2 regions of the Bacillus sp. EB106-06-01-XG163 genome follow, and region 1 is predicted to be linked to the other one. Evidence: riboswitches for the same ligand, from Rfam matches in the RefSeq annotation. Region 1 holds a riboswitch; the other holds the start of a gene.
What was found. Region 1 has a riboswitch for lysine ahead of AC3WTF_RS04880 (aspartate kinase). Riboswitches for the same ligand answer to the same signal wherever they lie in the genome.

Region 1 (4,429 bases):
CGGAGCATTCATCGATGATGTATTGGGCGGGAAAACGCCTCGCCCGCAAATTTCCTCTTCAATCGTGGGAAGAAATCCCCGCCTTTTTTGAAAAAGCCGGCTGGGGAACTTTGACAAACGCAGGATCAAAAAAACAAGAACTGGAATTTGAACTGGAAGGACCGCTCGTATCCAGCAGACTCAAACATCAGAAAGAGCCTTGTTTTCAGCTTGAAGCCGGTTTTATAGCCGAACAGATTCAATTGATGAACGATCAGATCGCAGAATCTTATGAACAGGTAAAAAAGAGAGCGGATAAAGTCGTCCTGACTGTAAAATGGGATATGAAGGACCCTGTATAATTGAAAAAAGGCGGTGACTCCAAGTCCCGCCTTTTTGCCTGCCCGTTTACACGGCAGACGGCTGTTTAGAAAGCTCAAACGCATCATGAAGCGCTTCGACCGCTTTCACCATATCATTTTCGCTGACAACCGCTGATACTTTTATTTCAGATGTGCTCACCATTTTGACTTGTACATTTTTTTCCGCCAGTACGGCAAACATGTCCGCGGCGACGCCGGGATTTGAAACCATGCCCGACCCGACAATGGAGACTTTCGCCAGTTTTCTTTCGGTTTCAATTTTTTCATAGTCAAGCGCGTTTTTATATTCTTCAAGCACGGCGACCGTTTGCGCGGCATCTTCCGTTTTCACTGAGAAAGAAATATCCGCTTCCCCATCGTCCGACTGTGTCTGAATAATAATGTCAACGTTGATGTTTCGTTTTGCCAGCGCGGTGAAGATTGTTGAAAGAGTAGTCAGTCCGCTTGTCAGGCCCGTAACGGACACCCTCGTGATCTGGTCTTCAAATGCAATTCCTCTGACGATTAAATTCTGCTCCATTGATGATTCCTCCTCAATTAATGTTCCCGCTTCATGTTCCGTACTTGACCGCACTTCTAAAGGCACTTGGTAGTTTTTCGCGAACTCAACCGCCCGCGGGTGAAGAACACCCGCTCCCAGATTTGCAAGCTCCAGCATTTCATCATAAGAAATTCCCGCCAGTTTTCTCGCTGACCGGACATACCGCGGATCTGTCGTAAATACGCCCGGAACATCTGTATAAATGTCGCATTTATCCGCTTCCAGCGCTGCGGCAAGAGCGACCGCCGTCGTATCGGAACCGCCCCGTCCGAGCGTCGTGATGCCGCCGTCTTCCGTTACGCCCTGAAAACCGGCAACGACTGTAATCCTGCCTTCTGCAAGCTGCGAACGAATCGCCGTGATATCAATATCCGTAATTCTCGCATTGCCGTGAACGGCTTCCGTGCGGACACCCGCCTGCCAGCCCGTATAAGAGACGGCGTCATATCCTTTTTCCTGAAGCGCCATGGCCAAAAGCGAAATCGTGACCTGCTCTCCCGTAGACAAAAGCATATCCATCTCGCGTCTGCTTGGTTCAGATGTGATTTCAGCCGCGAGGTTAACGAGCGCGTCGGTTGATTTTCCCATTGCCGAAACGACGACTACGACGTCATGGCCTTTTTGCTTTTCAGCAATGGCGCGATTTGCGGCATTTTGAATTTTTTCGGCAGAACCGACGGAAGTGCCTCCGAATTTTTGTACGATAAGACCCATACTAGACCACCCTTTACATTTTGGTTCGTGCGGGTGAGGAGAAAAGAGCGTTTTGTCCACAATAAAAAAAGCAATGAGAGGAATAGCTCTCATTGCTTTTTCATATCATTACGATTGATTATGAACAACGAGATAGCCCTCCAAGAAAATAAATTCTTGACAGCCTTACATTTATTTAATGCAAGGCCAGCAAATCACACCGATGGGATGTGATACACTTCGGCGACGCTCCCCTTTCAGCCTTTTTCGCAGAATCCATCATTCTCCAAAGGCTTACTATTGAAGTTCGCACCTCTATCTTCACCATATAACACGATCTTATGAAATTAGTTCACATTCTAGCAGATTTTTCAGAAAAGCACAATACTATTTTTTTAATTTTTCAAACAGCAGCTGGGCCGCCGCGGCCGGCACACCCGCTTTTTTGATATCGTCAAGGCTTGCTTCCTTCATCTTTTTGACAGATCCGAAATGTTTTAAGAGCATTTTTTTGCGTTTTTCGCCGATTCCGGGGATATCATCCAGAACGGATTGAAAGGCGCTTTTTCCCCGAATCTGTCTGTGAAAGCTGATCGCAAAACGGTGAACTTCGTCCTGAATGCGCTGAAGCAGGTAAAACTCTTGGCTGTTCCGCTCCAGAAACACCGGTTCAAGCGGGTCGCCGATCAAAAGGTTGGATGTTCGGTGTTTATCATCTTTCGCCAATCCCGCTACCGGGACATCAAGGCCGAGCTCATTCTCAAGCACGTCGCGCGCCGCGTTAATCTGCCCTTTTCCGCCGTCAATGATGATTAAATCCGGCAGCGGAAGATTTTCGCGAAGCACCCTCGTGTATCTTCTTCTGACGACTTCCCTCATTGAGCCGTAATCATCAGGCCCTGTTACGGTTTTAATTTTATATTTGCGGTATTCCTTTTTATTCGGTTTTCCGTCAATAAAGACAATCATGGCCGATACGGGGTTTGTGCCTTGAATATTGGAGTTGTCAAACGCTTCAATCCGATGCGGCGTGTAAATATTCAGCGCTTCGCCAAGCCGTTCGGCTGCACCGATTGACCGTTCCTCATCCCGCTCGATTAACGAGAATTTTTCCCGCAGAGCGATTTTCGCATTTTTGTGCGCAAGCAAAAGCAGCTCTTTTTTCGGGCCTTTTTTCGGCTGATGCACGGCGGTTTCCAACAGCTCGGTGATCATGTCCCTGTCAACGCTGTCAGGCACCAGAATTTCCTTAGGCAGAAAGTGATTGTTTTTAGAGTAGAACTGGCCGATGAAGGTCAGAAATTCTTCATCCGCTTCCTGATACATCGGAAACATGCTGACGTCGCGTTCGATCAGTTTTCCTTGGCGAATGAAAAAGACTTGGACGCACATCCAGCCTTTATCGTAGGCATATGCAAACACATCGCGGTCCAGAAGGTCATTCATGGTCATTTTTTGCTTCTCCATCGTCGATTCGATGTGAGCAAGCTGGTCGCGGAATTCTTTAGCCCGTTCAAATTCAAGCTTTTCCGCCGCTTCTGCCATTTTCGCTTCGAGCTCTTTTTTGATTTCGTTATGCCCTCCCTTTAAAAAACGGGTGATGTCTTCAACAATCTCGCGGTTTGTCTCCTCAGATATATCCTTTACACATGGGGCGAGGCATTGTCCGAGATGATAATAGAGACAGACGCGGTCCGGAAGCTTTGAGCATTTCCTGAGCGGGTAAAGGCGGTCCAGCAGTTTTTTCGTTTCCCGCGCCGCCTGCACATTCGGATACGGGCCGAAATAGCGTCCTTTGTCTTTTTTGACATTCCGGGTGACAATCAGCCGCGGATGGCGTTCATGGGTGATTTTAATAAAGGGATAGGTTTTATCATCTTTCAGCATGACATTGTATTTCGGATCGTATTTTTTAATCAGATTCATTTCCAAAATAAGCGCTTCAAGATTGGAGGAAGTCACGATATATTCAAAGTCCTCAATCTCCGACACAAGCCGTTGGGTTTTTGCGTCGTGAGAACCGGTGAAATAAGATCGCACCCTGTTTTTCAAGACTTTCGCTTTCCCCACGTAGATGACTGTTTTTTGACGGTCTTTCATTAAATAACAGCCCGGCTGATCGGGAAGGAGGGCCAGCTTTTCTTTCAGTTGTTTATTCATACGTTACCCTTCCTTACATTCATTTCTCGTGTCCATTCAGTGTATCACGAACACTTGTTTTTCTCCATTCTCAGCTTTTGGAAGATCAAAAAAGGCGATTCCCTTTCAAAGGAATCGCCCTGCCGTAACGGAAGCTTTCGGCTTACAGATGTTTGTTTACAAGCTCTTCAAGAGCTTCTTTCGGTTTGAAACCGACAGATGTTTCAACGACTTCTCCGTCTTTCAATACGAGAAGTGTCGGGATGCTCATGACGCCGTATTTACCGGCAGTTTCTTGGTTTTCATCCACGTCGATTTTGACGATTTTCAGTTTGTCTCCCATTTCTTGATCAATCTCTTCAAGAACGGGCGCGATCATTTTACAAGGTCCGCACCAAGGAGCCCAGAAATCAGCCAATACGACACCTTCACTTGTTTCAGCTGAGAACGATTGATCAGTTGCTTTTACGATAGCCATTTTGTTATTCCTCCAATTGTCAAATGATGATTTTTAGTATAGCATCTCCCATTCGTTCATGCTAATTTAATGCTTATATTATTTTCTCCCGATCCCGCCGGAAATAATCTTATTTATACAGTGTATTATAACCGGGCGGCAGGCGTTCAAAACTTAAGATGGATTCGCAGGCAGCGTGATTAGTACAACCGCCATCGGAGGAAGCTCCGCCTCAAG
Region 2 (4,429 bases), on a different contig from region 1:
CGCCGATATTGAAAAACTGGAAAAAATCGCGCCGACCATCGCCATTAAATATGACAAGCTCAGCAACATTGATCAATTCAAAGAGTTTGCGAAAATGACAGGCACTGAAGATAAAGCAGACAAATGGCTGGCTGAATGGGACAAGAAAACCGCTGCCGCTAAAACAAAGGTTCAAAAAGCGGTCGGCTCAAAAACCATCTCCATCATGCAGACAAACGGAAAAGACATCTATGTATTCGGTAAAGACTTCGGCCGCGGCGGAAGCATCATTTATGACAAACTCGGGCTGAAGGCCACAAAACTGACGCAGGAAAAAGCCATTAATCAAGGACCGGGCTACGCCAGCATTTCACTCGAGAAACTGCCTGACTTCGCGGGAGACTACATCTTTATGGGGCCATGGCAGGCCGGCGGTGACGACAAAGGCGTGCTTGACAGCTCAATCTGGAAGAACCTCGATGCCGTCAAACAAAACCATGTCTACCGCATTGATCCGATCGGCTTCTATTTCTCAGACCCGATCTCACTTGAAGGCCAGCTTGACTACATCACAAAAAGCTTAACGAAGTAATCCCGAAGCCGCTGTCACAGCGGCTTTTTATTACGCTTTACACTTGACCGTTTTTTCAGCGGACGCACTGACCATTTAACCGCATTCGAGACCATTCATTATATACACGCCGTCAAAACGTAACCCGCCGCCGCAAATAAAAAAGACATCTCACAGACGTGAGATGTCTTTTTGTCATACCGATTGTCTGTTGTTTGCAAATTTCTTTGAGACGAAAGGATATAACAGCAAACCGACGAAGAACAGCCCGATACCGAGAATAAAGGTCGTTAAATCGGCCGTTCCGGTAATAATGACATAAAAAGAATAAATGCAGGCAAGGATGGCGATGATACCGTCTCTTACTCTTGAACCCTTTATCTCGTCATACGTTTCACCCGTAAAAATGAGCTTCAGGCTGTAAAACGCTGACACGAGATACGGAATCAGATAAGCGAGCGTCGCCGCCGTCGTTAAAAACGTAAACGCGTCACTGATCGTCCGGGAAATAACCGAAAAGATAAAGATCTGTGACATCACGTTCGTTACGATTAACGACACAACCGGGCTTCCCTGTTTATTCGTTTTTGCAAAAGCAGCGGGAAAGTCTCCTGATTTCGCCGCTTGATACGGAACTTCAGAGCCGAGAAGAATCCAGCCGAGCATCGTTCCGAACAGACACAAAATCGCCAGAATCGCCATGATGACGCTTCCCGCATTGCCGACGATCGCGTACAATACGTCAACAAACGGTTTTTCCGAGCCGACAAGCTTACCATGCGGAAGCACGCCCATCGTAATCAATGTTACGATGATATAGATGCTGAGCGCGATCAATAATCCGGTAATGGTGGCGCGTTTCACGTCGCGCTGCGAACGGGCGCGCCCGGATAAGATGACTGCCGATTCAATTCCGACGAACGCCCATAATGTTGAAATCGCCGCATTGTGGATCTGTCCGCCGATTCCCTCAACTGTGTGAGGACCTGTTTGAACCGGAAAATAAAAATGATCGAAAAACGACGTTTGAAACACAAATAAACCTGCAATGATAAAGAAGATAAATCCTAATACTTTTGAAAACGTCGTGACAAAATTTAATTTACTCGCACCGTTAATGCTGGTGACGAGAATCGTGTGAGTGCCCCATAATAAAACCGTACATACGGCAAACGTCAGCAGCTGGCCGAGCGTAACCGCCTGACCGCCGATCGAAAACATTTCACGCTTATCCGTTAAAATCGGGAAAAATGATGTTAAATATCCGGCAAGGCTCGTGATGATCGCCACGTTGCTGATCCAGCTCGCCACCCAGTAGCCCCAGACCATCGTGAAGCCCGCTGCATTCCCTTTTTTCCGATCGCTGAACAGCGCACGCGCATAGCTTTGCGGCCCCGCCGTCAGCTCAGGCTTGCGGATGGATAAGTGGCCGAAGACCAGCGCGATCATTAACACACCGGCTCCCGTTAAAAGCCATGCCGATGTGGCGCCGAACGGGCTCGCGATTTTTGCGAGCGTACTCGGAAGCGAAAAGATGCCCGAGCCTACCATATTTCCTACGACAAACGCCGTTAATAACCAAAAACCCCATTTTTTCGTCTGTTCCATTCCTGTACCTCCTGGTTGTTCATTCGTACGGACCAGACCCCGAGACCATATTTACACGCAAAAAAAGCCTGAACAAAAGTCCATGCTTAAAGAAACACACACCCTTGATCTCCGGATAGCCCTCCGCGAAAAAGCACGCGGCAGTCCTGCACTTATTCAGATACAGTCCCAGCATAAAGAAGGATCGGCTTTCTTTACACTTCGGCGCTGATGCCTTTAACACATGTTTTGCGGCCCCCTATCAGCCTGGCATGTGCGACTCATCATCAAGCGCAACCTCTACCTCACCGAGAAAGAGTGAGGATTTTTATCATTCAATTCTACTCAGAGGTTATCAGAGATAAAAAGATCTGTCAAAGGGAAAAATTAGATGGAAAACGGATAGAGCGTTCGCCCTACCCGTCTTATATGGTCAGCGGTTGTTTTTTTTCTTTTGAACAGCTTCTTGAAGCGGATCGTCTTTCAGAGCTGCACCGGCGTCTTCAAGCGCGCCTTGAATGACGTTTTTGTTTTTATCGCTGTTTTTTCCTTTTTCTTTGTTAAAGAAAGCCATCTGTATCACCTCTTTATCAAATATAGGTACACCTATAATGTGTCTTTTTCCGCGGCAGAATATGCGGAATCCGCGTCTCCTTCCTTTTGGCGGAACAGGTAAAGTTTGTTGATCAAACATGCATTCTCTTGATATATTTGTAATTCAGGGGATTTTGGCAAAAATAAAAAGGAGAAGCGAAAAATGACAGGAAAAACACACATCATGGGAGGCATCGCTTCTTGTTCCGCAATTGCGTATTATTACGGGTATGATCCGGTCCTTATGACCTCAGCGGGTGCCCTCGGGGCGCTGATTCCCGACATATGCCATACGAAAAGCAAAATCGGCAGGACGCTGCCCGTTCTGTCCAAAATCGTAAGCACGGTGTTCGGCCACAGAACGTTTACACACAGCCTGCTGTTTATGCTTATTATGTTTTTCATTACGGCAACCTATATTCCGAATCCGAGCATTTCCGCCGGACTGATGATCGGAATGGCGAGCCATCTTGTGCTTGACGCATGGACCGTCAACGGCATTAAACTGCTGTTTCCGTCCGCCATCCGCTTCCGTCTTCCCCTTTATATGAGAACGGGGAGTTTTTCGGAGCAGCTTGTGCTGGCCGGCTTAACGATTGTATCCTGCTATTATTTATACGAACTGGTTCACAGCCGCATCTCTTAAACAAAAAGCATCTTTCGCTTTTAGGGTGAGGAGTCATACATATGAAGAAAACCTTTTTCAGCAATCATCGGTTTTTATGCCTGTCCATCCTGTTCATGTGGATGAAAACCTATGCCGTTTATAAGCTCGGTTTTGATCTGCAGAACAATTCGGTTCTTGAGGAATGTCTGCTTCTCATTAATCCGCTGAGCTTCATTGTGCCGCTGTTCGGCATCGCCCTGCTGCTGACAGAAAAAAAACAGCGGATCTTTCTGCTTTCGGCAAATGTGATGCTGACGGGAATTTTAATCGCGAATACGGTGTTTTACGGGTTTTATATTGATTTTATCACCATACCAGTTTTGTTTCAGGCGAGCAATATGGGTGATATGGGAAGCAGCGTCCAAGAGCTGTTTCACCCGCTTTATATCGCTTTATTTTTGGATATTGCGGTTTTGTTTTATCTTGGTAAAAGGCATAAAGCTGGTAAAGGTAAAGCCAGCACCCGTACCGTTAAAGCGTATGCGTGGGCATCAGCCGGCCTCATGCTGTGCAACCTTGCGCTGTCTGAGGCTGAGCAGCCGAAGCTGTTCAAGCACCCTTTTGATCGTGAAGCGCTCGTAAAAGGAATCGGCCTGTTCCACTTTCATTTGTATGACACCATTTCGCAGACGCTGAATGCAGGGGCTAAAGCGTTTGCCGACGAAGACAGCCTTGCGGCGGTCGCGAATTACACTCAAGCCGACTACAGCAGGCCGTCCGAATCAAAGTTCGGGCTCGCAAAGGGGCGCAATGTGATTTTTGTTACGCTCGAATCAACACAGCGTTTTGTAATGGATGAGCGGGTCAACGGGCGGGAGATTACCCCGTTTTTAAATAAACTGCGGAAAAAAAGTTATGACTTCACTCATTTTTATCAGCAGACTGAACAGGGAAAAACCTCAGATTCAGAATTCATTACTGCGAATTCGCTGTATCCGTCTTCAAGCGGCGCCGTTTTTTTCACAAAAAGCGGCCACCGGTTCAATACGATGTACCATATGTTAAAAGACCGTCAATACTATTCAGCCGTT

Region 2: it holds a riboswitch for lysine, as region 1 does, so the genes downstream of both, AC3WTF_RS07575 (amino acid permease) here and AC3WTF_RS04880 (aspartate kinase) in region 1, are expected to answer to the same signal.

The regions. Positions count from the first base shown of each region.
Region 1 is NZ_JBYTDS010000003.1:178,797-183,225, reverse strand. It holds gene AC3WTF_RS04885 (YslB family protein) at 1-341, shown strand, start outside; gene AC3WTF_RS04880 (aspartate kinase) at 388-1,617, opposite strand; lysine riboswitch at 1,743-1,922, opposite strand; gene uvrC (excinuclease ABC subunit UvrC) at 1,984-3,756, opposite strand; gene trxA (thioredoxin) at 3,899-4,213, opposite strand; gene AC3WTF_RS04865 (alpha-N-arabinofuranosidase) at 4,367-4,429, opposite strand, start outside.
Region 2 is NZ_JBYTDS010000005.1:3,585-8,013, forward strand. It holds gene AC3WTF_RS07570 (iron-hydroxamate ABC transporter substrate-binding protein) at 1-571, shown strand, start outside; gene AC3WTF_RS07575 (amino acid permease) at 746-2,158, opposite strand; lysine riboswitch at 2,267-2,448, opposite strand; gene sspJ (small acid-soluble spore protein SspJ) at 2,571-2,711, opposite strand; gene AC3WTF_RS07585 (metal-dependent hydrolase) at 2,895-3,377, shown strand; gene AC3WTF_RS07590 (LTA synthase family protein) at 3,419-4,429, shown strand, end outside.